4 regions of the Mesorhizobium sp. M0152 genome follow, and region 2 is predicted to be linked to each of the others. Evidence: predicted binding sites of a transcription regulator. Region 2 holds the regulator's gene; each other region holds the start of a gene.
What was found. Region 2 encodes PhoB, which activates phosphate uptake and scavenging genes when phosphate is short. Its sites were predicted from a motif close to TGTCATNNANCTGTCAT; they were not measured.
Positions count from the first base shown of each region.

Region 1: a site for PhoB is predicted at 3,140-3,156, ahead of phnF (phosphonate metabolism transcriptional regulator PhnF). Genes of this name have one in related genera too.
Region 3: a site for PhoB is predicted at 3,967-3,983, ahead of NKJ26_RS28345 (RNA degradosome polyphosphate kinase). Genes of this name have one in related genera too.
Region 4: a site for PhoB is predicted at 5,757-5,773, ahead of ppk2 (polyphosphate kinase 2). Genes of this name have one in related genera too.

Region 1 covers NZ_JAMYTH010000031.1:48,543-56,778, forward strand. The annotation lists gene NKJ26_RS25220 (ABC transporter permease) at 1-936, shown strand, start outside; gene NKJ26_RS25225 (zinc-binding alcohol dehydrogenase family protein) at 1,012-2,031, shown strand; gene phnF (phosphonate metabolism transcriptional regulator PhnF) at 2,373-3,116, opposite strand; gene phnG (phosphonate C-P lyase system protein PhnG) at 3,237-3,698, shown strand; gene phnH (phosphonate C-P lyase system protein PhnH) at 3,698-4,309, shown strand; gene NKJ26_RS25245 (carbon-phosphorus lyase complex subunit) at 4,311-5,423, shown strand; gene NKJ26_RS25250 (alpha-D-ribose 1-methylphosphonate 5-phosphate C-P-lyase PhnJ) at 5,420-6,313, shown strand; gene phnK (phosphonate C-P lyase system protein PhnK) at 6,310-7,086, shown strand; gene phnL (phosphonate C-P lyase system protein PhnL) at 7,298-8,005, shown strand; gene NKJ26_RS25265 (DapH/DapD/GlmU-related protein) at 8,002-8,236, shown strand, end outside.
Region 2 covers NZ_JAMYTH010000021.1:100,938-109,173, reverse strand. The annotation lists gene NKJ26_RS20990 (PAS domain-containing protein) at 1-171, shown strand, start outside; gene NKJ26_RS20985 (PstS family phosphate ABC transporter substrate-binding protein) at 697-1,725, shown strand; gene pstC (phosphate ABC transporter permease subunit PstC) at 1,822-3,282, shown strand; gene pstA (phosphate ABC transporter permease PstA) at 3,279-4,595, shown strand; gene pstB (phosphate ABC transporter ATP-binding protein PstB) at 4,611-5,435, shown strand; gene phoU (phosphate signaling complex protein PhoU) at 5,473-6,180, shown strand; gene phoB (phosphate regulon transcriptional regulator PhoB) at 6,199-6,888, shown strand; gene NKJ26_RS20955 (ROK family protein) at 7,222-8,236, opposite strand, start outside.
Region 3 covers NZ_JAMYTH010000043.1:86-5,328, forward strand. The annotation lists gene ppx (exopolyphosphatase) at 72-1,607, opposite strand; gene NKJ26_RS28345 (RNA degradosome polyphosphate kinase) at 1,607-3,802, opposite strand; gene NKJ26_RS28350 (zinc-finger domain-containing protein) at 4,047-4,292, shown strand; gene NKJ26_RS28355 (FAD-dependent monooxygenase) at 4,312-5,243, shown strand, end outside.
Region 4 covers NZ_JAMYTH010000006.1:14,013-22,248, forward strand. The annotation lists gene NKJ26_RS08490 (enoyl-CoA hydratase/isomerase family protein) at 1-384, opposite strand, end outside; gene NKJ26_RS08495 (DUF8605 domain-containing protein) at 908-1,738, shown strand; gene hemB (porphobilinogen synthase) at 1,822-2,853, shown strand; gene NKJ26_RS08505 (nucleotidyltransferase family protein) at 2,902-3,198, shown strand; gene NKJ26_RS08510 (HepT-like ribonuclease domain-containing protein) at 3,198-3,548, shown strand; gene NKJ26_RS08515 (dihydrofolate reductase family protein) at 3,762-4,409, shown strand; gene ppk2 (polyphosphate kinase 2) at 4,730-5,650, opposite strand; gene NKJ26_RS08525 (aldo/keto reductase) at 5,929-6,972, shown strand; gene NKJ26_RS08530 (glycosyl transferase family 90) at 7,015-7,986, opposite strand; gene NKJ26_RS08535 (hypothetical protein) at 8,186-8,236, shown strand, end outside.

The DNA.
Region 1 (8,236 bases), on a different contig from region 2:
AAGCGCAACTACAACGCCCTGTTCGGGCTGACTCTGCTGGCGCTGCTGGTGCTGCTGTGGATCATCCTGTCGCTGGCCACGTCGAGCTTCGCCTCGGCCAACAACATCTCGAACCTGCTGCGCCAGGGCTCGATGATCGCGATCCTGGCGGTCGGCCAGACCTTCGTCATTATCACCGGCGGCATCGATCTTTCCGTCGGCGCCGTGGTCGGCTTCGCCACCGTCATCGCGGCGATGCTGATCAATGCTGGCGTGCCGGTCTTCCTCGCCATCCTGATCACCTTGCTGGTCGGCGTCGCCATCGGCCTGTTCCATGGCTTCGGCATCGTCAAGATGGGGCTGCCGCCCTTCATCATCACGCTGGCGACGCTGACGTCGTTGCGCGGCATCGGCCTTTTGATGACCAACGGCAATTCGATCTCGATCAACAACGATGCCTTCCAGGAATTCTCCCGCAACTCTTCCCTCGGCGTCCCAAACTTGTTCTGGATGGTGATCCTGGTCGGCATTCCGGCCTATGTCTTTCTCCATCACAGCCGGTGGGGCCGTTATCTCTTCTCGGTCGGCTCCAACGCCGAGGCCTCACGCCTGTCCGGCGTCAATGTCCAGCGCACCATCTACATGGCCTACACGCTGTCTGGTCTCTGCGCGGCATTCGTCGGCGTGCTTCTGGCGTCGCGCATCGGCATCGGCAATCCGACCCAGGCCGAGGGATGGGAATTGCAGGCGATCGCCTCATCGGTCATCGGCGGCACCTCGCTGTTCGGCGCGGTCGGTTCTGTGCACGGGCCGCTGCTCGGCGCTTTCATCCTCGCCACCATCAACAACGGCGCCAACCTTTTGAACGTCAATGCGTTCTGGCAGCGCATCATCACCGGCGTGCTGATCATCGTCATCGTCTATTTCGACGGCCTGCGCCGCCGCGGCGGCAAGTAGATCGCCTAGCCCAATCAACCGCCGGCCCTTGCCGTTTTCAGGGCCGGCGGTGCCTTGAACAGACTGGATTGAAACATGAAAGCTGTCGTCTGCCGTTCGCCCGGCGACCTTGTCCTGGAAGATCGTCTGGCACCGGGCGCACCGCCTGCCGGTTGGGCACTGGTGGCGGTCAGTCATGTCGGCATCTGCGGCACCGACTATCATATATTCGAGGGCAAGCACCCGTTCCTCGCCTATCCCCGCATCATGGGCCATGAAGTGTCGGGGACGATCGTCGAAACCGGTGAAGGGGTTGAGCTTGCCGTTGGCGAGCCGGTGATCATCAACCCCTATCTCTCCTGCGGCAAGTGCATCGCCTGCCGGCACGGCAAGCCAAATTGCTGCGTCCGGATCGAAGTGCTCGGCGTGCATCGCGACGGCGCCATGTGCGAACAGATCCTTGTCCCGGAACAAAACCTCTATCCAGCCAACGGCCTGTCGCTGGCTGATGCCGCAGCCGTCGAATTCCTGGCCATCGGCGCACATGCGGTGCGACGCTCCCGCGCCGATCCCGGTGCACGCACGCTGGTAATCGGCGCCGGCCCGATCGGGCTGGGCACCGCCATCTTCGCCAGCATCGCCGGGCTCGATGTGACGCTACTCGACATGAGCAGCGAAAGACTTGGCTTCGCGGCGAATGAACTCGGCTTCCAGACCCTCGACGGTTCGCGCGGCGCGGTGCCGGACCTGGTGAAGCAGGCGACCGGCGGCGAAGGCTTCGATGTCGTCTTTGATGCCACCGGCAACACCGCCTCGGTGCAATCGGCCTTCGCCCATGTAGCGCATGGCGGAGCTCTGGTGCTGGTCAGCGTCGTCAAGGACGACATCGTCTTTTCCGATCCGGAATTCCACAAGCGCGAAATGACATTGATCGGCAGCCGCAATGCATTGCGTGCCGATTTCGACCATGTCGCCGCATCGATCCGCAACGGCACCGTGCCATTGGCCAAGCTCGTCACCCACCGCACCACTTTAGCCGGCACGCCGCGCGACCTCGCCCGCTGGGCGCACGAGAAATCCGGCCTGATCAAGGCCGTCATCGAGGTAGGATCATAATATGGCAGGCGGTGAACCGGCCCGAATTGACGACGCCCCGCGCAGGTCGACCCCCACTCCGTCTCGGCTTCGCCGAACCACCTCTCCCCCGATCGACGGGGTAGAGGAAGCGGTGCGAGCCCATTGCAGCTAACGCTCCTCAACCAGACTCCCTCCTTCTCCCGCCGCCAGCGGGCGCCCTTCCTCTCCCTCCGGAGGGGGGAGAGGTGGCTCGGCGAAGCCGAGACGGAGTGGGGGAAGGCGGTCCTCAAACGCCAAGCCGCTGACAAGTGAGCGCGACCGAGCTGGTCTGATATCCGCGTGAGTCAGATAGATCACGGCCTCATATAGGCCGGCACTCCCTACAACGCCGACAGTTTCAGCTCGATCCGCTCGGCCGGGAATCGCGACTCGGAAAACTGGATCGGTTGGCCGTCGGGCGTGATGTTGACGGCGACCGTGACCAGCACGATGGCGCCGGGCTGCAGCTCAAGGTCGGCGAGATCGGCCGCATCGGCATGGCGCGCCGACAGCACGGTCGATTGCCTGAGATAATCGTCTATGCCGAAACGCGCCAGCGATGCGGTGATCGAACCCGTCTCAGCCATCGCCGCATCAATGCCGGCAAAGCGGCTCGCATCGAACCAGGCAGCGGCGCGCGACACCGGGCGCCCATCGGCCTCGCCGCGTGTTTCCAGCCGGATCACCTCGGCTCCCTTGGCAAGCCCAAGGCCCTTCGCGACACGCTGGCTGGCCTGCTCGACCGAGGAAGCGAGCAGCACGATGTGCCGCTCCGACGCCTGCCCTTGCAGGCCCGTGGAAAAGCGCGTGCGCGCTCCGATTGGATAGGACAGCCGTTTTCGCGACAGCACGAAGGTGCCGCGTCCCTGTTCGGCTCGCAGTATGCCTTCCTGCACAAGGGCCGATATGGCGCTGCGCACAGTGTGGCGATTGACGCCGTAACGCTCGGCCAGCGCCACCTCCGGCGGCAGCGCCTCATTCTCTGCGAAATCGCCGCTGGCGATGGCGTGCAGGATCTTGTCGGCAATCTGCCGCCACAACGAGACGCCGCTGCGGCGCTCGATGCTATCAGCCGTTACAGCCATGAATTGCCCCGCCTTCTACCGCTTGTCATCCATCCGTCATGGACTCGCGTTAGGTAATATGTATAATTTGTATAGTCGTCTATATCAATAGACAAATCTGCCAAAAAGGACCCATTGCTGATGCGAGGACAGGAAGCCCGCGACCAAGCCGAGCGCAAGGCCGCCATGGCAACGCTGGCACAGTCCAGCCGCGACGATATCGTTCGGCTCTGGAACCAATCCGACCTGCCATCGGAAGCCGAGCTGCTGCGCGGTCCGGAGACCGGCCTGGTCACGATGCGCGGCCGCATCGGTGGCGGCGGTGCGCCGTTCAATGTCGGCGAGGCAACGGTTACCCGCGCCACGGTCAGGCTGCCATCCGGACAGGTCGGCCATTGCTATGCGCTCGGCCGCGACAAGCAGAAGGCAAGGCTGGCGGCAATCGCCGACGCGCTGTGGCAGGACCCGGCCCACCGCAACGAGGTCGAGACCAGGCTTATCGCACCTCTGCGGTCGGCTCTGACTGCCGCACGTGAAAGCCGCCGCGCCGAGACGGCGGCAACGAAGGTGGATTTCTTCACCATGGTTCGCGGAGAAGACTGATGGACATCGCAGCACAATCGATCGAGGGCGGTTTCGCCGATCCGGTCTTCAACGCCCAGAGCGTGTTCCGTGCCGTCATGAACGCGATGGCGCGGCCGGGCACAGAGCAGCCCCTGCCGGCCTTCGCCCGCCCGCCGGCGCCGCTCTCCGCAACCGCGGGCGCGATCGCGTTGGCGCTGTGCGACAACGACACGCCGCTTTGGCTGGACCCGTCTTTGCAGGCTTGCGCCGCGATCAAATCCTGGATTGGTTTCCATACCGGTGCGCCCTTGGCCAACACGCCGGCCGATGCGCATTTCGCCTTCGTCGCGGCTCCGGCCGAGATGATGGCGCTCGACGGCTTTTCACAAGGCACCCAGGACTATCCCGACCGCTCGACGACCTTGATCCTGCAAGTCAGCGATCTCGTTTCGGGCGCTCTCCTTCTGCTCGAGGGCCCCGGCATTGAAACCAGGGCCACGATCGCGCCGGCGCGCATGCCGCGTCATTTCGTCGAGCAGTGGAAGCAGAATATCAAGCGTTTTCCGCGCGGCGTCGACATCATCCTCGCCACATCAGAAGGCATAGCCTGCCTGCCGCGCACGACGCGCATCACGACGATGGAGGCGTAAGATGTATGTCGCGGTAAAAGGCGGCGAAGCCGCAATAGCCAACGCCCACAGCCTGCTCGCCGACCGCCGGCGCGGTGATCGTTCGGTGCCGGCCCTTCGTCTCGACCAGATCGTCGAGCAATTGGCGCTTGGCGTCGACCGGGTGATGAGCGAGGGCTCGCTCTACGACCGGGAACTGGCCGCACTCGCCATCGTCCAGGCGCGCGGCGACATGATCGAGGCGATCTTCCTGGTGCGCGCCTATCGCACCACGCTGCCGCGCTTCGGCTACACCATCCCGATCGACACTGGTTCGATGCAAGTCGAGCGGCGGGTGTCGGCGACCTATAAGGACCTGCCCGGCGGCCAGTTGCTCGGTCCGACGTTCGATTACACGCACCGGCTGCTCGATCCCGAGCTTGCCGCCGGCGGCGACGTTGCCGAGCCGCTGCTGCGCGAAACCGAAGCGGAGGCCATGCCGCGCGTCTCGGCGATCCTGGCCCGAGAAGGCCTGATCGAACCCGATGGCGACATGCCACAAGACCACGTTCCCGGCGACATCACTCGCGAGCCGCTGGAATTCCCGATGGCGCGCGATATCCGGCTGCAGGCGCTGTCACGCGGCGATGAGGGTTTCCTGCTGGCGCTCGGCTATTCCACGCAGCGCGGCTATGCCCGCAACCATCCGTTCGTCGGCGAGATCCGCATCGGCGAGGTCGAGCTGGAGCTCGATGTGCCGGAACTTCCTTTCGCGGTGCCGCTCGGCACAGTCCGCGTCACCGAGTGCCAGATGGTCAACCAGTTCAAGGGCTCGGCCAAGGCACCCCCGCAGTTCACCCGCGGCTACGGACTGGTCTTCGGACAGAGCGAGCGCAAGGCGATGGCGATGGCGCTCTGCGACCGGGCGCTGCGCGCCAACGAGTTGGGCGAGGATGTTGTCGCCGCCGCGCAGGACGAAGAATTCGTCATCTCGCATTCCGACAATGTCCAGGCGACCGGCTTCGTCGAACATTTGAAGCTGCCGCACTACGTCGACTTCCAGGCCGAACTCGACCTCGTGCGCCGCATGCGTGCTGAATACGACGCCCGCGAAAATCCTGAGAACGTCGAAGAGAAGAGGGAGGCAGCGGAATGACCGTGCAACCGACCGACATCGCCACCTACAACTTCGCCTACCTCGACGAGCAGACCAAGCGGATGATCCGCCGGGCGATCCTCAAGGGCATCGCCATTCCCGGCTATCAGGTGCCGTTCGCTTCGCGCGAGATGCCGATGCCCTATGGCTGGGGCACCGGCGGCGTCCAGGTCACCGCTTCGATCATCGGGCCCGACGATGTGCTGAAGGTCATCGATCAGGGCGCCGACGACACCACCAATGCCGTCTCGATCCGCGCCTTCTTCAAGAAGGTCGCCAATGTCGCGGTGACAACAGATACAGCCAGCGCCAGCATCATCCAGACCCGCCACCGCATCCCCGAACATCCGCTGGCGGCGGGCCAGGTGCTGGTCTATCAGGTGCCGATTCCCGAGCCCCTGCGCTTCCTCGAGCCGCGCGAGACCGAAACGCGCAAGATGCATGCGCTGGAGGAATACGGCCTCATGCATGTCAAGCTCTACGAGGACATCGCCAAGCACGGCCGCATCGCCACCACCTATGCCTATCCGGTGAAGGTCGAGGGTCGCTATGTGATGGACCCGTCGCCGACGCCGAAATTCGACAATCCCAAGATGCATCGCTCGCCGGCGCTGCAGTTGTTCGGCGCCGGTCGCGAAAAGCGCATCTACGCGGTGCCCCCCTTCACCGACGTCGTCAGCCTCGATTTCGAGGATCATCCGTTCGAGGTGCAGACCTTCGACCAGCCCTGCGCGCTGTGCGCGGCCGCGAATGTCTATCTCGACGAGGTCATCCTCGACGACCATGGCGGCCACATGTTCGTCTGCTCCGACACCGATTATTGCGAGAAACGGCAGGCGGACGGCCATCGAGGCCACCTCGCCCCAGAAACAATGGAGCCGTCGCAATGACCGACGAACCGCTGCTGCGCGTCTCGGCGCTATCCAAATTCTACGGCTCGCGCGTCGGCTGCGACAACGTCTCCTTCGATCTGTGGCCGGGCGAAGTCCTGGCGGTCGTCGGCGAGTCCGGCTCCGGCAAGACGACGCTGCTCAACTGCCTGTCGACGCGTCTGCTGCCCAGTTCCGGCACCGCCAGCTACCGCATGCGCGACGGCCAGTTCCGCGAGCTCTACCGCATGAGCGAGGCCGAGCGCCGCTTCCTGATGCGCACCGACTGGGGCTTTGTCCACCAGAATCCGGCCGACGGGCTGCGCATGACGGTGTCGGCCGGCGCCAATGTCGGCGAGCGGCTGATGGCGGTCGGCGACCGCCACTACGGCAAGATCCGCGCCACGGCCGTCGACTGGCTGTCGCGCGTCGAGATCGACGAGGACCGCATCGACGACGAGCCGCGTGCCTTTTCCGGCGGCATGCGCCAGCGCCTGCAGATCGCCCGCAATCTCGTCACTGGGCCACGACTGGTGTTCATGGACGAGCCGACAGGCGGCCTCGACGTCTCGGTGCAGGCACGCCTGCTCGATCTGCTGCGCGGGTTGGTCACCGATCTCGGCCTTGCCGCAATCGTCGTCACCCACGACCTCGCAGTGGCACGACTTCTGTCGCAGCGCATGATGGTGATGAAGGACGGCCGTGTCGTGGAAAGCGGCCTCACCGACCGCGTGCTCGACGATCCGCGCGCGCCTTACACACAGCTGCTTGTTTCCTCAATTCTACAGGTTTGAAGATGCTTGTTCCGGCGTACCCCCCTCTGGCCTGCCGGCCATCTCCCCCTCAAGAGGGGAGATTGGCAGCTTCCATGTGCCGCCTATTTCACAACGCCGCGGGTTGGCGAAACCGCATGCGACAGCCAATCTCCCCCCTTGAGGGGGAGATGCCTGGCAAGGCAGAGGGGGGCGCTGTCCCGCCAGCGAACGACCCTTGGAGGACCTTCTAATGGCCACGCCCCTTGTTGTCTCCGATGTCGCCAAGAGCTTCACCATGCATCTGCGCGACGGCATCAAATTGCCTGTCGTCGCTGGTGTCTCGTTTTCGATCAGGGCTGGCGAATGCACCGTGCTTGGCGGCCCGTCCGGTGCCGGCAAGAGTTCGATCCTGAAGATGCTGTACGGCAACTACGCCGTCGACGAAGGCCAGATCATCGTCACCCACGATGACGGGCTGGTCGATCTCGCCACCGCCAGCCCGCGCACCGTGCTTGCCATTCGCCGCCAGACCATCGGTTATGTCAGCCAGTTCCTGCGCACCGTGCCGCGCGTCTCGGCGCTGGATGTCGTCGCCGAACCACTGGTCGAGCGCGGCGAAGACCGCGAGATTGCACGAGAAAAAGCACGCGCCTTGCTGGCGCAGCTCAATCTGCCGGAGAAACTCTGGGCACTGCCGCCGGCGACGTTTTCCGGCGGCGAGCAGCAGCGCGTCAACATCGCGCGCGGCTTCATCACCGAGCACCCGATCCTGCTGCTCGACGAACCGACCGCCTCGCTCGATGCCAGGAACCGCGACGTGGTGATCGAACTCATTGCCGCCAAGAAAGCGGCTGGTGTCGCCCTGCTCGGTATCTTCCACGACCACGACGTGCGCGAGGCTGTTGCCGACCGCATCATCGACGTCACCGCATTCGCGCCGGGAAAACTCGCCGCATGACCAGGAAATTATCGGAGACGCCGCTGGTCCATCCCACGGCGGAGGTACATAGCTCGACGCTCGGACGCTGGACCGAGATCGCCGACCGCAGCCGGGTTTCGGAAAGCGAACTCGGCGATTATTCCTACCTGATGCAGGATTGCGCCGTCTGGTGTGCGACGATCGGCAAGTTTTCCAACATCGCGGCAAGCGTGCGCATCAACGCCACCAATCACCCGACCTGGCGGCCGA
Region 2 (8,236 bases):
CATGTGCCGATCGTCGGCGTCACCGCGCATGCCCTCAAGGGCGATCGCGAACGGTGCCTGGAGGCGGGCATGGACGATTATCTGCCCAAGCCGATCAGTCCCAGGGCCCTGCTCGAGAAGGTCGAGCGCTGGGTGGGTGCTGGCCGCCACGTCCAGCGCAACGCCGGATAGCACCGCGTCGGCCTGATCACGGCATCCGCGAGCGAGCAGAGAGAATCAGCCAGGATTCGCTGCCGCGGCCACGTGCAAGGATATGGTGCGATCGCACCATATCAAAGGCACCGTCCAGCCGGGACAATGACGACATCGATTCCGCCCTTCCAGTTACGGGCGGGAGCAGCGACCGCCGGCATGAAACAGCGTCAATCTACCCCAACGGACCTGTTTTCGGCGATGGCCCGGCCAGACACCCTCTGGCTGCGAGCGACGCGCTCCCGTCCGGATTTTTTTGCCTGAATCCAATCCTGTCGAATCCGTTGCGGTCGCAGCGCACAGGCCGTGCAAGCCGCTGATTCCGGGGACAATCCAGGATCTTGCCGTCGACGCCAGAGGCTCCCGGATTTACCCGTGCCGGCGACGCGTTACCGGGCTGACATCAAACTGTCATGCGACTGTTATAATCGAAGGCTATTGGCCTCAGCGGGCGCCGGCAAGAAATGGCGCCGAGAGACCATCTTCCGAACAGGAGCAGGCCACATGAAGAAATTCCTCCTTACGGCGTCGGCCGGGGCGCTTGCGCTCGCCGCGTCGTCCGGCTTCGCCGCCGCGCGCGACCAGATTCAGATCGCCGGGTCGTCGACCGTGCTACCTTATGCCAAGATCGTCGCCGAGCAGTTCGGCGAAACGTTTACCAACTTCAAGACCCCGGTGGTCGAGTCCGGCGGTAGTGGCGCCGGCATCAAGGAATTCTGCAAGGGCGTGGGCGAAGACACCATCGACATCGCCAACTCCTCGCGCCCGATCAAGAAGGACGAACTGAAGTCTTGCGCCGACGCTGGTGTCAAGGAAGTCCAGGAAGTCCGCATCGGCTATGACGGCATCGTCTTCGCCACCGACATCAAGGGTCCGGACTGGGCCCTGGTTCCCGCCGACATCTACAAGGCGCTCGCCGCCAAGCTGGTCGTCGACGGCAAGCTGGTCAACAATCCGAACACCAAGTGGAGCCAGGTCAATCCGAAGCTGCCCGATTGGGATATCGCCGCCTACATTCCCGGTGAGAAGCACGGCACCCGCGAAGTGTTCGAGGCCAAGCTTCTCGACGCCGGCTGCGACAAGGCCGCCATCAAGGCCACCGGCGTCAGCGACGAGAAGGAAATCGGCAAGACCTGCGTCGCCATCCGCAAGGACGGCAAGGCCGTCGACATCGACGGTGACTACACCGAGACCCTCGCTCGCATCGCTTCCAACAAGACCGGCGTTGGCGTGTTCGGCCTCTCCTTCTACGAGAACAATGCCGACAAGCTGAAGGTCGCCACCGTGGAAGGCATCGTGCCTTCGACCGAGACGATCGCCAGCGGCAAGTACCCGGTTTCGCGCCCGCTGTTCTTCTACGTGAAGAAGGCGCATCTCGGCGTCGTCCCGGGCCTGAAGGAATATGTCGAATTCTTCCTCGACGACCAGATGGTCGGCCCGGAAGGCCCGCTTGCCGAATACGGCCTGGTGGCTGCTCCGGACGCCGAACGTCAGGCCCAGCGCGACGCGTTCACCACCGGAAAGTCGATGTAATCAATCTTCCAGACCAGGGCGCGGGCCACGTCCGCGCCCTGGTCTTGTCGCCTGCCGCGATAGGCCTGGCGACTATATTTCCCCGGGGGTCGGTCCATGTCGTCCTTGCTCGTACTCGCCATTGTGATCGCCATCGGCGTGGTCGCGTTCCTGATCGGCCGCCAGCGCGCCGCGGCGCATGAAAATGGCACCGTGAAGCCGCACTCGCGCGCCCATTACCACGGCTGGTGGGCCTTCTTGCTCGCCGTCCTTCCCGCCCTTCTGCTGCTTGCCGTCTGGAACGTCGGCTCCTCCTTCTATCTCGACCGGCACATTCACGCCGTCCTGCCCGAGCGCACTGCCGACAGCAAGGTTGCCAGCGAGGCACTTGATGTCAGCCTGGTGAAGAGCCTGTCCAAGGGCTTGCGCAAGCTCGATGGCAACACCGTTTTGCCCGCAAGCTTTGCCGAACTGCAGCCGCTGCTTGCCGCCAAGGGCGTGGCGCTCGCGACAGACACCCAGGACTACATGATCCCGATCGCCATCGAGGCGAACAAGGTCCAGGACAGGCTTGGACTGTTCGGTGCGGCCGTAATCCTGGCTTTGTCGATTGCCGGCGCCTTCTATGCGCTGAGGCAGATCGCGCCGCGGGCGCGCGCCAGGAACAATGTGGAGAGACTGATGCTGTGGGGGCTGCTCGCCGCCTCGACCATCGCCATTCTGACCACGGTCGGCATCGTGCTTTCGATGCTGTTCCAGACGATCCAGTTCTTCGAAAGCGTGTCGCCGATGAGCTTCTTCTTCGGCACCGTATGGGACCCGCGCTTTGCCGCAGCGGGTTCGGGCGGAAACCAGGGCCAATTCGGCCTGATCCCGCTTCTGGCCGGCACGCTCTACATCGCTGCCGTCGCGCTGCTGGTGGCAGTGCCGGTCGGGCTGATGTCCGCGGTCTATATGGCCGAATACGCAACGCCCAAGGTCCGCTCAGTGGTAAAGCCGGCGCTTGAACTGCTCGCCGGCATCCCGACCATCGTCTACGGCATCTTCGCCGTGGTCACGCTTGGACCATTCCTGCGCGATCTCTCGGCAGCGCTGACCGGCGGCTCCCCCTTCATCCAGGGCCAGAGTATCTTCACCGCCGGCCTGGTCATGGGCGTCATGTTGATCCCGGTCGTGTCCTCGCTGTCCGACGACATCATCACCGCGGTGCCGCGCGCCATGCGCGACGGCTCGCTCGGCCTCGGGGCGACGCGCTCCGAGACGATCAAGCGGGTGATCCTTCCGGCCGCACTTCCGGGCATCGTCGGCGCCATCTTGCTGACCGCTTCGCGTGCTATCGGCGAGACGATGATCGTCGTGCTGGCCGCCGGCGTTGCCGCCAATCTCACCATCAACCCATTCGAGGCGATGACCACCATCACCGTCAAGATCGTCAACCAGCTGACCGGCGACCTCGAGTTCAACTCGCCGCAGACGCTGGTCGCCTTTGCGCTCGGCCTTACGCTGTTCGCGCTGACGCTGGTGATGAACATCGTCGCGCTCTACATCGTGCGCAAATACCGGGAGCAGTACGAATGACCGACATCCCCATGGGTTCTGTGGTCCCGGCGGCAGCTCATCCGCGCCGCGACATCGGTCTGAAGGCCCGCTACGCAGCGGAACGCCGCTTCCGCATCTATGGCGTGCTGGCGATCTCGGTCGGCCTGGCGTTCCTCGCCATCATGCTCGTCACCATCGTCTCCAAGGGCTACACCGCCTTCTGGCAGACGACGGTGACGCTGCCGATCAGCTTCGACGAGAAGGTGATCGATCCCTCCAATAAGCGCGCCACCGATTCGAGCGTGCTGATCAAGGCAAACTATCCCAAGCTTGCGGACAACGCGCTGATCGCCAAGCTCGGCATCGATCCCGCCAACAAGCCGATGGTCATGAAGCTCAAGGGGTTCCTGTCGGAGGGTGCCCGCGTCCAGCTGCGCGACATCGTCGCCGCCGACCCGTCGGTCATCGGCACGACGCGGAACGTCGATATCCTCGCCGCCGCCAATCTCGACTCCGCCTTCAAAGGCCAGATCGATCTCGGTGTCGACGAAGCGCGCCGCAAGGTGTCGGACCAGCAGATTGCGTGGATGAACAAGCTCAAGGCCGAGGGCTTGATGGCCGAGCATTTCAACACCGGTTTGTTCTCCTATGGCGCCTCCAGCCGCCCGGAAACCTCGGGCATGGGCGTGGCGATCATAGGCTCGTTCTACATGATGGTGATCGTGCTGCTCTTGGCGCTGCCGATCGGCGTCGCGGCTTCGATCTATCTTGAGGAATTCGCCAAAAAGAACCGTCTCACCGACCTGATCGAAGTCAACATCAACAATCTGGCGGCGGTGCCGTCGATCGTCTTCGGCCTGCTTGGACTCGCTGTGTTCATCAATTTCCTCGGCATGCCGCGCTCGGCCGCTTTCGTCGGCGGCCTGGTGTTGACGCTGATGACGCTGCCGACGATCATCATAGCCACGCGGGCCGCTTTGGCCGCCGTGCCGCCATCGATCCGCTCGGCGGCGCTCGGCCTTGGCGCGTCCAAGATGCAGATGGTGTTTCAGCACATCCTGCCGCTTGCCGCCCCCGGCATCCTCACCGGCACCATCATCGGCCTGGCGCGGGCGCTCGGCGAAACCGCGCCGCTGCTGCTGATCGGCATGGTCGCCTTCGTCGCCGACTATCCGAAGACGCCTTTCGATCCGGCCACGGCGCTGCCGGTGCAGATCTACATGTGGGCCAACGAGGCAGAGCGCGCCTTCGTCGAGCGCATGTCGGGTGCCATCATCATCCTGCTCGTCTTCCTCATGGCCATGAACATCACAGCGATCGTGCTGCGGCGCCGCTTCGAACGGCGCTGGTAAAAGAAGGCATCTGGTATGAACATCATGACCGAACAGTCCCTCGAAAACGCAGTGGGCGACAAGATGAGCGCCAAGTCGAACGAAGTGATCAAGATGCGCGGCGACAAGGTCGGCGTGTTCTACGGCGAGAAGCAGGCGCTGTTCGACGTCAATCTCGACGTCCGCCAGAACCAGGTGACGGCGCTGATCGGCCCCTCCGGCTGCGGCAAATCCACCTTCCTGCGTTGCCTCAACCGCATGAACGACACCATAGACTCGGCGCGGGTAACCGGCAGGATCACGTTGGACGACGAGGACATCTACGACAAAAACATCGACGTCGTCGAACTCAGAGCTCGCGTCGGCATGGTGTTCCAGAAGCCCAATCCGTTCCCGAAGTCGATATACGAGAACGTCGCTTACGGTCCACGCATCCACGGCTTGGCCAAGGGCAAGGCCGACATGGACCAGATTGTCGAATCGAGCCTGAAAAAGGCGGCGATCTGGAACGAGGTGAAGGATCGCCTGCAAGAGCCGGGCACCGGTCTTTCCGGCGGCCAGCAACAGCGCCTGTGCATTGCGCGCGCCATCGCGGTTTCGCCAGAGGTGATCCTTATGGACGAGCCCTGCTCGGCGCTTGACCCGATCGCCACCGCGCGCGTCGAGGAACTTATCGACGAATTGCGCCAGAACTACACGATCGTCATCGTCACCCACTCGATGCAGCAGGCAGCGCGTGTGTCGCAGCGCACGGCGATGTTCCATCTCGGCTATCTGGTCGAGGAGGGCGCTACCGACAAGATGTTCACCACTCCCGACGACAAGCGCACCCAGGACTATATCACCGGCCGGTTCGGTTGAGCAGTCCGGGCGAATTTACAGACACGAGGACAAGGTCATGGCCGAACACACAGTCGCAGCCTTCGACGAGGATCTAGGGCAGATCAGCAGGCTGATCAGCGACATGGGCGACCTCGCCAGTTCGATGGTCGGCGGCGCCACCAAAGCGCTGCTGAACACCGACAACGCTCTCGCGCAACGCGTCGTCTCCGATGACGCGATCATGGATGCGCGCCAGCGCGAGCTCGACGACCGCGCCATCACGCTGATCGCCAAGCGTCAACCGATGGCCGACGATCTGCGTCACGTCGTCGGCTCGATCCGCATGGCCGGCGACCTCGAACGCATCGGCGATCTTGCCAAGAACATCGCCAAGCGCGTCGGCACGGTCGGCCTCACCGCCACGCCGCGTGACCTGTCGCATTCCATCGATGCGATGGCGCAGCTGGTGCTGATCCAGGTGCAGGGCGTGATCGAGGAATATGCGGCGCGCGATGCCGCCGCGCTGACGACGCTGCGGGCCAACGACGAGCGCATCGACGTCAAATACACCTCGGTGTTCCGCGAACTGCTGACCTACATGATGGAAGATCCGCGCAACATCACCGCTTGCACGCATCTGTTGTTCTGCGCCAAGAATCTGGAACGCATCGGCGACCACGTGACCAACATCGCCGAAAATGCCTATTATGTCCTGACCGGTACGCAACTGCCCGCCAATCGTCCGAAGCAGGACGAAACGGCGATGTCGGCGCCGGCGGCCTGACGGCGGGGTGACCGGGCGATGATCGCGCCACGCATCATGGTGGTGGAGGACGAGGAGCCGTTAGGCGTGCTGCTCCGCTACAATCTGGAATCCGAGGGTTACCAGGTCGAGGTGGTGACGCGCGGCGACGAAGCCGAGATCCGGCTGCAGGAAAACGTGCCGGACCTTCTGGTGCTCGACTGGATGGTGCCGGCGGTTTCCGGCATCGAACTCTGCCGGCGCCTGCGAATGCGCGCCGAGACCGAGCGATTGCCGATCATCATGCTGACGGCGCGCGGCGAGGAAAGCGACCGCGTGCGCGGCCTTTCCACCGGGGCCGACGACTATCTGGTCAAGCCGTTCTCGACGCCGGAATTCATGGCCCGGGTCAAGGCGCTGCTGCGCCGCGCCAAGCCGGAAGTGCTGTCCAGCGTGCTCAAGGTCGGCGACATCGTGCTCGACCGCGAATCGCACCGGGTCTATCGCAAGAAAAGCGAGATCCGGCTCGGGCCGACCGAATTCCGCCTGCTCGAATTCATGATGCGCCATCCCGGCCGCGTGTTCTCGCGCAGCCAGCTGCTCGACAATGTCTGGGGCGAGACGATCTACATCGACGAGCGCACGGTGGACGTGCATGTCGGCCGGCTGCGCAAGGCGGTCAACAATGGCCGCATGCCCGATGTCATCCGCACCATTCGCGGCGCCGGCTACGCGATCAGGGAAGATTAGGTCTTTGGCGCGGAAGTTCCGTCAGATTGGGCTTCCGAAGGCGGGTCTCGGAGGTTTTGCGACTAGCCGAAAACGGCAGTCACTTCGTCATCCACGGGCGTAGCAAGGAGCGTAGCGACGCAGCGCAGACCCGAGGATCCTGTGCCGCGACTTCGGAGTGCTGCCACGATGCAGAATTCTGCTCCCCTGCACTCCACGACTACGGTCGCGGCAGGATCCCAGGGTCTCCGCGACGGAGCTTCGCTCCTGCTGCGCCCTGGGATGACGACATTGGGACGACTTCGGCAATATCCAAAATCGACGATGGTCTGCGGCATCGACGGCGGACGCCACTCAGGCTACGTTCTTTCCAGTGCCAGCTCTCGCCTGCACGCCAGGCGCGAAAATCTCCTGGTCGACGAAGGTCAGCGCGCGCATGGCGCAACCTTCCCTGATCAGCGGCAGTTCGTTGGGCTCGGTGTCGAAGGAAATCGATTCCGAGTGCTGGCCGCCGGCGGTCTGGGCGATGGCCTCGCGCAAGGCCGGCTCGATCAGGTCGAAAGCGGCGGCGCTGACGCCGACCATGGCGACAGGCGCCGGGTCGATCAGCGCGAACAGGCTGCCGAGGCCATAGCCGAGCGCCTCGCCGGCCTTGCGATAGGCCTCGCGCTCCGGTCCGTCTTTTTCGCGCGCCGAGGCCGCCAGCGTACGCATGTCGGCGTCGCTGACGTCGACCGGCTCGGTGTCCTCGCCAAGCTGCCTCGCATTGCGCCAGATCGCATAATTGCCGGCATAGGCCTCGACGCAGCCGCGCCGTCCGCAGCGGCAGAGCGCGCCGCCTGGCCGATGGATCATGTGGCCGAACTCGCCGCCCGAGGAATGGGTGCCGGTGAACAGTTCGCCTTTCAGCACCAGGCCCATGCCGATGCCGTGGGAAAGCAGGATGGCGATGAAGTCGTCGCGATAGCGCTGGGGATCGCGCCAGCGCAGCGCCACCGCCATCATGTTGCAGTCATTCTCCGTGGTGGCGGGAATGCCGAACTCGGCCTCGAGTATGTCGGCGAAGGCGATATCGGTCTGCGGCGTGATCGGCGACCACAGCATGGACCGCGCATCGGTGTCGGTGATGCCCTGGATCGCCAGCGCGATGCGGGCGACGCGCCGGACGTCGAGGTCGGGGTCCTCGATCCGGCGCCGCACGATGGCGACGCATTCGCCGATCAGCGCCTCGCGCGCCATGGTCAGCGTGTCCAGCCGGCGCTGCTCCTCGGCGATCACCTGGCCGGCATAGTCGATGACGGCGACGGACAGGAAGTTCAGCGACAGCACCACGGTCATCACCGCCGCCGCCTCCGGGTTGAGGCCGAGG
Region 3 (5,243 bases), on a different contig from region 2:
GAGAGGTGGCGCTGCGAAGCAGCGACGGAGTGGGGGAAGCCGGTGGTCTAATATCCGCGTGGGAAACGCGTTCATTTCACCGAAACGCTCGGGCCACCCTCGACGGCCAGCACCAACCGGCGGTTAGTGATCCTTGCCAGCTGCGCCAGGCGCCCTGCCGGCCGTTCCCCGTAGAGGTCGGCCAGCGACGCGGGCAAGACCAACGCCAGCACTCCGTTGCCGCGCTGCTCCCACTTCAGCCTTGGCATGATGCCGGGCATCGAGGCCGTCAGCAGGTAGACGACGCGCATCATCGCGGCCAGCACCCGCGCCCGTTCCAGATAACGCGGCGTCGCCAACGCCTTGATCTCGGGTGCGATCGATTCGTTGAAGATGCCGTCGTGACGATACGCATTGGCCAGCGCCAGAAAGGCGCGGCCGGGATGGTCGACACCGAAGAAGGAGGCATGCGCGATGATGTTGAGCGATTGCCTGCCGCGATATTCGGGATGCGCGCGCCAGCCGATGTCGGCCAGCAAGGCAGCCGCGTGGCGATAACGCGCCTCATCATCGGTCTCGGCGATGCCGAAGGCGGCGAAAGACCTGGCGGTCCAGTCGACCAGTTCATGCGAATGTGTGACCGAGCGCGAACGCAGCCGGGCGAGTTCCTCCGAGGCCGAAATCAACGGATCGGCCTTCTGCTCCGCCTTGTCGAGCAGCGAGTAGAGAAACCCTTCGCGCACACCGAGCGCCGAGACGATGATCTTCGACGGCTGCATCGCCGCCATGATCTCCTGCAGCACGACGGCGCCGTAAGGCAGCAACGAGCGGCGGTTCTTCGAAACGCCTTCGATGCCCTTGACCTTCTCGATCTCGCTTTTGGCCACTTGCCGCAGGAAATTGGCGGTGCTTTCGACGCCGATCTCGTAATGATGCATGACGCCAAGCGGATAGTTGTTCATTTCCATGTGCAGCCGGGCGAGATTTCGCCAGGTGCCGCCAACCGCGTAAAAGGGCCTGCCCTGTCCACCCTTCAACAGCTTCGCGCGTCCCAATTCGTCGCGCGTGATCTTCGCCGCCTGGGCGAGCGAGTTCTTCGCCATGTCCTGCAGACGAAGGCCGCCCAGCGGCAGCGTTATGCCGTCACCGATCGCCTCGCCATTGACGTCGACCAGTTCAAGGCTGCCGCCGCCCAGATCGCCGGCAATGCCATTGGCCGGGTGGAAGCCCGAGATGACGCCCAGCGCCGAATAATGGGCTTCCTCACGCCCGCTGATCACCCGGATCTCGGTCTTGAGCACGTCTTCCGCACGGTGGATGAAATCGGGACCGTTGATCGCCTCACGAGCGGCGGCGGTGGCCAGCACGTACATGTGCTCGGCGCCGGCCTGATCGGAGAGCGCGCGGAAGCGGCGGAACTCCTCCATCGAGCGCGTCACGCCCTCGGGGTCGAGCTTCCCCGTCGACACGATGCCGCGACCGAGGCCGGCCAGCATCTTTTCGTTGAACAGCATGGTCGGCGACCGCGCCAGCCCTTCATAGACGACAAGTCGGATCGAATTCGAGCCGATGTCGATGATGGACAGCGGTCGGCGATCCTGCAGCCGGCCCTGGGAATCGGACAGCATCAGGCCGCGGCGTTCTTCTTGCGGCGCTTGAACTGCGCGATCCGCTTCGGTGCGTGCGATTTCAACGCGTCACCCCGTCCAGACAGGCTCGGATTGGTCATGAAATATTCCTGCGCGTTGAACGGTTCCTCACCCTCCTCAAGCACGACGCGCCGGGAGGTTCCGTCAGCCAATACGTCGAAACTTTGCTGATTGTCCATGATGTTGCCCAGCATGATCTGGCCCAGAACCTGTTCGTGCACAGTTGGATTGGTGATCGGCACCATGGTCTCGACGCGGCGGTCGAGGTTGCGCGGCATCAGGTCGGCCGAAGAGATGTAAACGATCGCCTCGTCCGCCGGCAGGCCGTGGCCATTGCCGAAGCAATAGATGCGGCTGTGCTCGAGAAAACGGCCGACGATCGATTTTACACGGATGTTTTCCGACAGGCCCGGCACCTGCGGCCGCAGGCAACAGATGCCGCGCACGACGAGGTCGATCTCGACCCCGGCGCGGCTGGCGTCATAAAGCGCATCGATGATAATGGGATCGACAAGCGCATTCATCTTCATCCAGATGCGCGCCGGCCTTCCCTCCAGCGCGTGGGCGGCTTCGTCGGAAATGTGCCGCAGGATGCGGTTTCGCAACGTGAACGGCGAGATTGCCAGCCGCATTTCGGCGGTCGGCTCGGCATAGCCGGTGATGAAATTGAACAGCTGTGCGACGTCGCGCGCGATCGTCGGGTCGGTGGTGAAGAAGGACAGGTCGGTGTAGATGCGCGCCGTGACCGGATGATAATTGCCAGTGCCGAGATGCACGTAGTTGCGCAGTTTGCCGTCCTCGCGCCGCACCACCAGCGACATCTTGGCATGGGTCTTCAGCTCAAGGAAACCGAACACGACCTGCACGCCGGCACGCTCCAGGTCGCGCGCCCAGCGGATGTTGGCTTCCTCGTCGAAACGCGCCTTGAGTTCGACCAGCGCCGTCACCGACTTGCCGGCCTCGGCCGCGTCGACCAGCGCACGCACGATCGGGCTGTCGTTGGACGTGCGATAGAGCGTCTGCTTGATCGCCACCACTTCGGGATCGGCCATCGCCTGGCGCAGGAACTGCACCACCACGTCGAAGGATTCATAGGGGTGGTGGACGACGATATCCTTCTCGCGGATGGCGGCAAAACAGTCGCCGCCATGCTCACGAATGCGCTCGGGAAAGCGCGGATTGTAGGGTGTGAACTTGAGATCGTCGCGGGGGACGGCGACGATCTCGGAAATCTGACTGAGCGCCAGCGGGCCGGTCAGGACGCTGATACGGCTTGACGAAACGCTGAGTTCGCCGGCGACGAATTCGCGCAGTTCGGCCGGCATCAGCATATCGAATTCGATGCGGATCACCGAACCGCGACGGCGGCGCTTCAGCGCCGTCTCGAACAGGCGCACGAGGTCCTCGGATTCTTCCTCGACCTCGATATCGCTGTCGCGGATGATGCGGAACGTGCCGGAACCCTTGACCTCATAGCCTGGGAATAGCTTGCCGATATAGAGACCGACCGCTTCCTCCAGCGGAATGAAGCGGACATGGTGTTTGCGGTCCGGCAAGCGGATGAAGCGCTTCAGCGCCACCGGCAAGCGCAGAAGCGCACTCATCTCCTCGCCGTTCTTGCGATGGCGCAATTGCAACGCCATCGAGAAACCGAGATTGGGGATGAACGGGAACGGGTGCGCCGGGTCGATCGACAGCGGGGTCAGCACCGGAAACACCTGGTCCTGGAAATGCTCTTCCAGCCAGGTTTTTTCATCCTTGGTCAGCGCATCGCGGGTGATGCTCTCTATGCCTTCCTTGTTGAGCAGCACCATCAGCGCCGAAAGGCTCTTCTGCTGGTCCTCCTGCAGCCGCTCGACCTCGCGCAGCAACTGTTCGAGTTGCTGTTGGGGGGTGCGGCCGTCGGGGCTCTTCAGCACGATGCCCTCGCGGACCTGGCCGGCAAGGCCGGCGACGCGCACCATGAAGAACTCGTCGAGATTGGCGGCCGAAATCGACAGGAAGCGGACGCGCTCGAGCAGCGGATGATTGAGGTTCAGCGATTCCTCGAGGACGCGCCGGTTGAACTGCAGCCAGGAAAACTCGCGATTGACGAAACGGTCCGGGTTGCCGCCTTCCGGGCTCGCCGCCTCGACATTGATGAATTCACTCTGTACCGGCTTCAGTTCGTTCATGGTTCCTGCTCGTTTCGCATCCACTAGCCGGCTAGAGCGCCGCGCGCCCTGGCGACGCGCAAAGGACGCCCTACCCACTTCAAAGCGACGCATGACCCTGAAAACCGACACCGGTTTTCGGGATCATGCGTTAACCGGCTTAACTTATCCTCTGACAGGCTTTTGCGACAGTTTCATTTCATCGAACTTGCAAACAGACCGGTTATGATCCAGATGCAGAAGAGACTGCGTTAAGGAGACGATGATGGCTGGCGGTTCCATTCCCCATTTTCAGAACGATGCGGGCCACCCGGCGATCGACATCGGCGTCAAGGAATTCATGTGCACGGGCGCCAATCCGCCCTTCGACCATCCGCATGTATTTCTCGACATGGGCGACGACAATGAGAAGGTCTGCCCTTATTGCTCGACGCTCTACCGCTATTCGCCGCAGCTGAGGGCGACGGAAACGTTGCCGGCAGGCTGCCTCTATATCGATCAGGCCGCCTGATCCCGTCGCGACAAGGCTGATGGACGATACGCGGTCCCGGCAGGTCGTCATCGCCGGGGCCGGCATCGCCGGGCTGACCGCAGCACTTGCCTTTGCCGAACGCGGCTATCGCGTAAAACTGTTCGAGCAGGCGCAGCGCCTTGAAGCAGTGGGCGCCGGGCTGCAACTGTCTCCCAACGCTTCACGCATCCTTCGCCAGCTTGGCGTTCTCGATCGACTGCCGGCTGCGGTGCGGCCGGAGGCGGTGGTGTTGAAGGACGCCGCGACATTGCGCGAACTGGCGCGCGTGCTGCTTGGACAGACCGCTGAGAAGCGTTGGGGAGCGCCTTATCTCGTCGCTCACAGGGCCGACCTGCAGAGCGCGCTGATGGCCCGGGTTGCAGAGATGCCGGATATAGATCTTGCCACCGGTGCGCGCGTCGGCAGCGTTGCCGCCAGCGGCCATGGCGTCACGGCGACATTCGACATCGACGGCAAGATCGCCCAGTCCCAAGGCGTCCTGCTGGTCGGTGCCGATGGTGTCTGGTCTTCGGTGCGCGCGATCGTCGATGCGACCAACGGCGCCACCTCGCCACGAAGCCGCTTTTCCGGCGAATTGGCCTGGCGCACCACCATCGCGGCCGATAGCGCCGCCGGACAGGCCTTTGCCGCGATCGGCGCAACCGACTGCGTCACGACCTTCCTGCATCCGGGCTTCCATATGGTGGCATATCCCGTCAGCAAGGGGGATGCCTTCAATCTTGTCGCCTTCACCAAGGGCGAGCGCATTGCCGAGGGCTGGTCCGGGCATGCCGATCCCGGCATTCTCGCCGGCGCCATGCGCGGCACCGCGCCAGGCCTTCCAAGGCTGATGGAACTGGCCGGCCCGTGGCTGACCTGGCCGCTCCATACGGTCGACCCGAAGCAGCGCTGGACCATGCCGGGCGGCATCGCGCTGATCGGCGACGCGGC
Region 4 (8,236 bases), on a different contig from region 2:
CATCACCCGGTGCGAACCGTGGAAGGAAATGCCGACACCGCCGCCCATGACGATGCCATCGATCAGAGCGACGTAAGGCTTCTTGAAGCTGTTGATGCGGGCATTGAGCCGATACTCGTCGGCGAAGAATTCGACCGGCGGCTTTCCGGCCCGTCCGGCCTCGTAGATGTGCAGGATATCGCCTCCGGCCGAAAACGCCCTGCCCTCGGCCTTGACGACGACGACGTCGATGCCCGGATCCCGCTCCCAGGCGCGCAAAGCCTTTGCCAGAGCGTTGACCATGCGATGCGTCACCGCATTGAGCGCGTGCGGCCGCGTCAGCGTGACGATGCCGGCCCGGCCCAGATGCTCGAAGCGGATCTCGTCGCCTCCGCCAAAATCCATCGTGAAAGAATCCCTTCCCGTGCCGCCGGGACTGAAGTGCTAAAGCGTGGCGCATGGATGCGTCAATGCCGGGACGCACCGCACGGCTCCGAACGTTGGCAAAAGGCGGCTAACACCGGCGGTGCCGGCGCTTTTTATGCCGGCAGCTTTTCACGATAGGAATTTTTTCTTGACAGGGTGAGTGCAGCTATGGTAGATATTTACCTATGGTGCAGATTTGCGCCAATGACCCGCCGCACAGGCGGGTTTTTCGTTTGATGCTTCTCAACCAACGCGCCGGCGAACGCTCCAGTGGAGCGCCGGCGAACGCTCCAGTGGAGCGCCGGCGAACGCTCCAGTGGAGCGCCGGCGAACGCTCCAGAGGAACCCGTTGAACCGGGTTTCGTTGCCGTGCCACCGCAACCGCTTGGCTCGCGTCGGGGGCCGGTGCTAAAAATCGAACCGTAATGCCGGCAACGATGAGAAACCGGGCGGCATGCGTGCTGCAACGCGGCGCTGGCGGGTCTTTGAACGGGGGGTGTCCATGACTCGATTTTTGCGCCGAGCACTGGTGTCGATGGCGCTGATCGGCATCTGCCTGGCTGTCCATCCAGCCTTGGCGACAAACCTCGCCGAACTTTACCGATCGCAGACCATCGTCAACGGCAAGTACGAGAAAAACCGCCAGTCCGGTTTCAAGCGCTGTCTCGACGCGGTTCTGGTCCGGGTTTCCGGCGATCAGCGCCTGCCGGCCAAACCGGAGATGTCAGTCCTGCGCGAGAAGGCCGGCAGCTTCGTCGCCGGCTTCAGCTACCGCGACCGCATGGAAGGCATTCCCAACCATGACGATCAAGGCACGTACGATCGGCCGCACAACCTCTATTGCCAGTACACGCCGGCGGTGATCGACCCGCTGCTGGCATCGCTCGGCAGCAAGCCGTGGCTGATGGAGCGGCCACGGCTGGCGGTATTTTTGGCGACCGAGCGCGGCGCCAGGCATTTCGCGCTCGATGCCGACGATGAGCGCGGCCTGCTGATGCGCGAATCCTTCAGCAATGCCGCCGCGCCGCTTGCCATGCAGGTGGCGTTTCCCACGGCAGTGCAACTGTCGCAGGCAGCGTTGGACGACAGAAGCCTGCGCGACGCCGAGATGATGGTGCTGGACGCTGTTGCCAAGAAAGCCGGCGCCGACCAAGCGCTGGCCGGCAGTATCGTGTGGAGCGATAAGGAACTGGGCTGGATCGCCGACTGGCGCCTGGCGACGGCTGGGAATACCTATCGCTGGCAGGTGCGCGGGGTTTCCTTCGACGATGCCTTTCGCGTCGCCATGCGCGGCGCGGCGCAGATCCTGTCGGGCAATGGGCAACCGGAATAGAACGCGGCCGCTTGCACAAACGTGTCGCATTGGTCAGCGGCAAGGGGCCGTGGTAAAAACCCACCGATCCGGAGTTTAGGCAAATGAACAAATTCACCCCGACAAAGCCAGCCGGCGCGCGCAGCGTCGACGACATCACCGGCAGCCGGCGTTTGCGCCGCATGCGCAAGGCCGACTGGTCGCGCCGTCTGGTGCAGGAGAACCGGCTCACGGTCGACGACCTGATCTGGCCGATCTTCATCGTCGATGGCAAAAATGTGCGAGAGCCGATCGCCGCCATGCCCGGCGTGTTCCGCCTGTCGATCGACCTTGCCGTCAAGGAGGCTGAACGCGCGGCAAAACTTGGCATTCCCGCGCTTGCCACCTTCCCCAATGTCGACATCTCGTTGCGCGACCACACGGGCTCGCACATCCTCGACCCGGAAAACGTCATCAACCGCGCCACGCGGGCGATAAAGGACGCGGTGCCGCAGATCGGCATCATCACCGATGCCGCGCTCGACCCCTTCACCAGCCACGGTCATGACGGCATCCTGCGCGACGGCATCATCGTCAACGACGAAACGGTCGAACAGGTCGCGGCGGCAGCCGTGGTCCAGGCGGCCGCCGGCGCCGACATTATCGCGCCGTCCGACATGATGGACGGCCGGATCGGCGCCATCCGCCACGCGCTCGACGCCAACGGCTTCCAGGACGTGGCGATCATGTCCTACGCGACCAAATTCGCCTCGGCCTTCTACGGCCCCTACCGCGAGGCGGTGGGGACCGCTGGCCTGCTCAAGGGCGACAAGAAGACCTATTATATCGATCATGCCAATTCCGACGAGGCGGTGCGCGAGGCGGAGCAGGACCTCGCGGAAGGCGCCGACATGCTGATGGTCAAGCCCGGCTTGCCCTATCTAGACATCATCCGGCGGCTGAAGGACGAATTCCAGATGCCGACCTTCGCCTACCAGGTGTCGGGCGAATATTCGATGATCAAGGCGGCTGCCGCCAATGGCTGGATCGATGGCGAGAAGGCGATGCTGGAATCGCTGCTCGCCTTCAAGCGCGCCGGCTGCGACGGGATCCTGACCTATTTTGCGCCCGAAGTGGCGGAGCTGCTGAAGGGATAGCAGTCCGGCCGTTTTGGAATTTTGGCAACAATCCGCTAGAATGAATTTATGAGCAGGAATGACGTCATACGGCAGTTGCAGAGAAACGCGGATGCTATCAAAGGCATGGGCGCGACTTCGCTTTATCTGTTCGGATCGATGGCGCGGGACGACGCGCGGCCGGACAGCGATCTCGATCTGTTCATCGATTATGATCCTGCGAAGCGTTTCTCGCTGATCGACCTGGTCGGCATCAAGCAATTTCTCGAAGAGACGATGTCAGCAGAGATTGATATCACCACCCGCGACAGCCTTAACCCAATGTTGAAGGCCGATATCGAACGATCGGCTGTGCGCATATTTTGATGGCAGCGCGTCGGATCGAACCGATTCTAGCCGAAATAATAGAGGCTTTGGATGGTATTATCGCTGCCACAACCGGTAAGACTCTGGATGACTTCAACAGCGACTGGCTGCTTCGACATGGCACCGAGCGCGGGATCGAAATCGTTTCCGAAGCTGCGCGACATATTCCGGAGGATCTGACAGCTCTTGCTCCTGAGATTCCATGGAAACAAGTTCGTGGAATAGGCAACGTTTTGCGTCACGAATACCACAAGACTTCCGGCGCGATAGTGTGGGCCGTGGTGACGGATAACCTGCTCCCCCTACGTCTTGTCGTCGAACGTATGCTCGAAGCGTCGAAGCCCCGATAATTCTGACTTCCAGCACGAGCTGCGGCGCACCCTGTTTCGCCCACTGTGCAAGTGCGATGTCGCTCTCGTGATATACAACCTCTCTCCTGACGATGAAGCATTTCGGACGTCGGCTTCGTCGGGCGTCGTCGAAAAATACCGCTTGCAAATCGCAATCAGTTTGCTACAAGGAAACTACTTGCAAAACACAATCGGTTATCGAGGAGACCTTTCATGTCCAAGCTTCGCGTCAATGCATTCAGTCTGTCGCTTGACGGCTATGGTGCCGGTCCGGACCAGGATCTGCAAAATCCGCTCGGCGTCGGCGGCCCAGCCGTGCACAAATGGGCCTTCAGCACCCGCACCTTTCGGAAAATGTTCGGCGAAGAGGGCGGCGCGACGACCGGCGCCGATGAGGATTTTGCGGCGCGCAGTTTCGAGAATGTCGGCGCATGGATCCTCGGCCGCAACATGTTCGGGCCGATCCGCGGCGAATGGCCTGACGACAGCTGGAAAGGCTGGTGGGGCGACAACCCTCCCTACCACGTGCCGGTCTTCGTGCTGACGCACCACGAGCGGGCACCCATCACGATGGAAGGAGGCACGACCTTCTATTTCGTGACCGACGGCATCCATTCGGCGCTGGAGCAGGCGAAGGCGGCGGCGGGTGGCAAGGATGTGCGGGTCGGTGGCGGCGTCGCCACCATCCGGCAATATCTGCAGGAGAGATTGATCGACGAGATGCATCTGGCGATCTCGCCGGTGTTGCTTGGGAGGGGAGAGAGCCTGTTTTCAGGGTTGGATATGCTCAAGCTCGGCTATCAATGTACCGAGCAGGTAGCTACGGCGCTTGCCACGCATGTGGCCATCAAGCGGGCTTAAGAAATAGTGTGAACGTGTCGTCTGCGACTGTGGTGATTGGCAAAACCCGTGGTGCGGATTTCTTTCTCCCCGTCACTATACGGGGAGAAATGCCCGGCAGGGCAATGAGGGGCGGCGCAACCGGTCGAATATTGCGTCGCCGGGAATATCACTGATGGCAACATGGTAGCAGAATAAATTGAGCCTACGCAGCGATTTGTGAGGATTCAACCATCGACGTCGGCGCCGCCCCTCATCCGCCTGCCGGTCCTCCGCAGCAGCTTCGGAGGGTGGACCGGCACCTTCTTCCCGTATAGTGACGGGAAGAAGGGAGTAGTCCATCAATACTTCTCCGGCACGTAAAGCTCGCCGGGCAGCACCTGGCGCTCGTATTCCGGGTTGAAGACGCGCTCCGGCAGCGATATCTCCTCGTGCGGCACTTCCTCGTAGGGAACCTGCTGCAGCAGATGGTCGATGCAGTTCAGCCGCGCCCGCTTCTTATCGTTGCCCTCGACGATGAACCATGGCGCCTCGGGAATGTTGGTGCGGGCGAACGTCTCTTCCTTGGCCTTGGTGTATTGCTCCCAGCGCACGCGCGACTCCAGATCCATCGGCGACAGCTTCCACTGCTTCATCGGATCGTGGATGCGCATGAGGAAATGCATCTGCTGCTCCTCGTCGGTGATCGAGAACCAGTATTTGACCAGCGTGATGCCGGAGCGCACCAGCATGCGCTCGAACTCCGGCACGTCGTGGAAGAACTCTTCCACCTGGTCCGGCCCGGCGAACCCCATCACCCGCTCGACGCCGGAGCGGTTGTACCAGGAGCGGTCGAAAAGCACGATCTCACCGCCCGCCGGCAGATGCGGGACATAGCGCTGGAAATACCATTGTGACTTCTCGCGCTCGGTCGGCGCCGGCAGCGCCACGACGCGGCAGATGCGCGGATTGAGCCGCTGGGTGATGCGCTTGATGACGCCGCCCTTGCCGGCGGAATCGCGGCCCTCGAAAATCACCACCAGCTTCTTCTTGTGATGGGCGACCCAGGACTGCAGCTTGATCAATTCCGACTGCAAGGCGATCAAGTCGCGAAAATACTGCATGCGATCGATCGAGGGCGGATGCGAGTTCTTGTAGATCTTGGCGATCTCCATCGACAGCGCCGGCTCCGATAATTCGAGCTCATAGTCTTCGTCGAGCGTGTCGGCGAGTTCTGCTTCGAGCCAGTCCTTGGCGGGAGAATTCTGTTTTTCCTCGGTCATTTTCGCTGCTCCGCTTGCAAGCCCTGTCGGTCACGTCAGGCGCTCCAAGCTCCTGACCTGCGTCCGGGAATGGCAACACCTGAGCCGACTTCAGTATAGGCCGGCAATGACGGTTTTATTGCAGCCTGGTCTTGACCGCCGCCGCCGCTACAAATCCGCGAGGCATGATCGATCCGTCGTCGTGGCATGGCGACAAACGATCCAAATTGTCCTACAAATACCTGCTACATCGGGGCTACCCTTCCCCTCCTTTTCCCAATGCAATCGCGAGGACCGACATGGAATACCGCACCCTCGGCCGTTCCGGCTTGAAAGTTTCGACACTGACCATGGGAACCATGACCTTCGGCGGCGCCGGCGCGTTTTCGGCTGTCGGCAAGACCGACCTCGACGAGGCACGCCGGATGATCGACATCTGCATCGATGCCGGCATCAACCTGATCGACACCGCCAATGTCTATTCGAACGGCATTTCCGAGGAGATCATCGGCGAAGCGCTCGGCGGCAAGCGCAAGGGCGACGTGCTGATAGCCTCCAAGGCGCGGATGCGGATCGGCAATGGTCCCAACGATGAAGGCCTGTCGCGCTATCATCTGATCCGCGAATGCGAGAAGAGCCTCAAGCGCCTGAAGACCGATGTCATCGACATTTACTTCCTGCACGAATGGGACGGTGCAACCCCGCTGGAGGAAACCATTGCCGCGCTCGACACGCTGGTTACCCAAGGCAAGGTTCGCTATGTCGGCTGTTCCAACTATTCAGGCTGGCAGGTGATGAAGGCGCTCTCCATCAGCGACAGCCACCACCAGCCGCGCTTCGTCACCCAGCAGATCCACTACACGCTGGAGGCGCGCGAGGCCGAATACGAGCTGCTGCCGATTTCGGTCGACCAGGGGCTGGGCGTGCTGGTGTGGAGCCCGCTCGCCGGCGGATTGCTTTCCGGCAAATACCGCCGCGACAGCCCGACCGCCCGCCAACTCGCCGGCTGGTCGGAACCGCCGATCCGCGATGAGGACCGGCTGTGGCGGATCGTCGATATCCTCGTTGAGATCGGTACTCAGCGCGGCGTGTCGGCCGCGCAGGTGGCCCTCGCCTGGCTGCTCGGCCGGCCTGCCATCAGTTCGCTGGTGATCGGCGCGCGCAGCGAAACGCAGCTCAAGGACAATATCGCAGCCGCAAGCCTTGCGCTCTCGGACGACGAACGCGGGCGCCTCGACACGGTCAGCAGGCCGCCCCTGCTCTACCCCTACTGGCACCAGCAACTGACGGCAAAAGACCGTTTTGGCGCCGCCGACCTCGTGATTGACCGATGCGGCGTCTGACCCGCGATTTTCGATCATCTGGCGGGCGATACCCGCCGGCGGCTAACCCGAAATGAAGCGCCAGACCTCTGCGTCCGGTTTGACCTGGCCGCTGAGCACAAAGTATTTATAGAGCACGAGCAGGGAGATCGCCTGCTCGGTCCGCTCGTCGGCGAATGTCCGGCAATAGGCGTTCGCGGCGGCGATGATGCGTTCGGCCCGTTCGGGGTGCCGCTCGAAATAAGCCACGCGTTCCGCGAGATCGGCGAAGTCCGATTCGAGCGGCACATAATGGACATCGGGTTCGAGTTGCTTTTCGGCAAACCATGTCTCGTATGTCGGCGGCGGCATCAAGCAAAGCGAGTTGGAATTCAGGATCCATTTGAGATTGGTCGCCACGTCATTGCCTTCGAGCGAAACAATGTAGCGATAACGCTGGTGCTGGCTGATGCTGAGATAGGGTTTGCTGTACTCGGCCGGTGCGTTCGGCTTGTGCGAGCCGGCGTCGCAGAACCGCAGGTCACACACCGCATCCAGAAATCTTGTCCGGATCGGATTGTTGAGATCGCCGCGCCAGACCACGGCCGGGAGCTTGTCGGCGAATGCGGTTGCATCGGCCGGCATCTGGAAGTGACGGAACTTGTCGAGCTTCATGATGACCGCGTTCTTGTCGTCGGCGCGGATCGGCCTATCCTTGACGATCGACGGCACCTTCGGCACGTCGATCACGTCGCCGAACTCCAGGTCGATCAGCAATCCGGGATCGAAGTAGCGGGCAAATTCCTTCAGGTCGTAATAGTACATGGTCGGCGTGAAGGGCAGCCTGTTGATGCGCACGGCATCGGGGCTGGGCACGAAGCCATCCTGCAGCTTGTTGTAGTAATTCAGGCGCCGGCGCGCCGCTTCGCCCGAAAGCCTCGCCATCTCCAGGTGAGCGCCCAATCTGCGGCGGAACAATGCCTGCGGGACGGCATCGCGCGCAAAGTTGCGCGCATAGTAGAAAACCCTTGCGGTCGTTCGCGCAATTGTGGCCATAGCTCACTTGATCAAGATAAACAGGCAGCTCTCAATAGGTCGGCGCCCCGGCACTTCCTACACCATTGTGCCGCGCATCTTGCAAGTCCCCGAACAGATCGTTGTGACGTCCGGATAGTTTCGCTCCGGCTGTTGTGTTTGGCAGCCAATGCTCCTAGGCAGGGTCAGAGCCCCAGGGCCAATCAAAAAAGGAGCCGGTATGGCGCGAGCACCAAACTACGATCAGGAACGCAAGGAACGCGACCGCCAG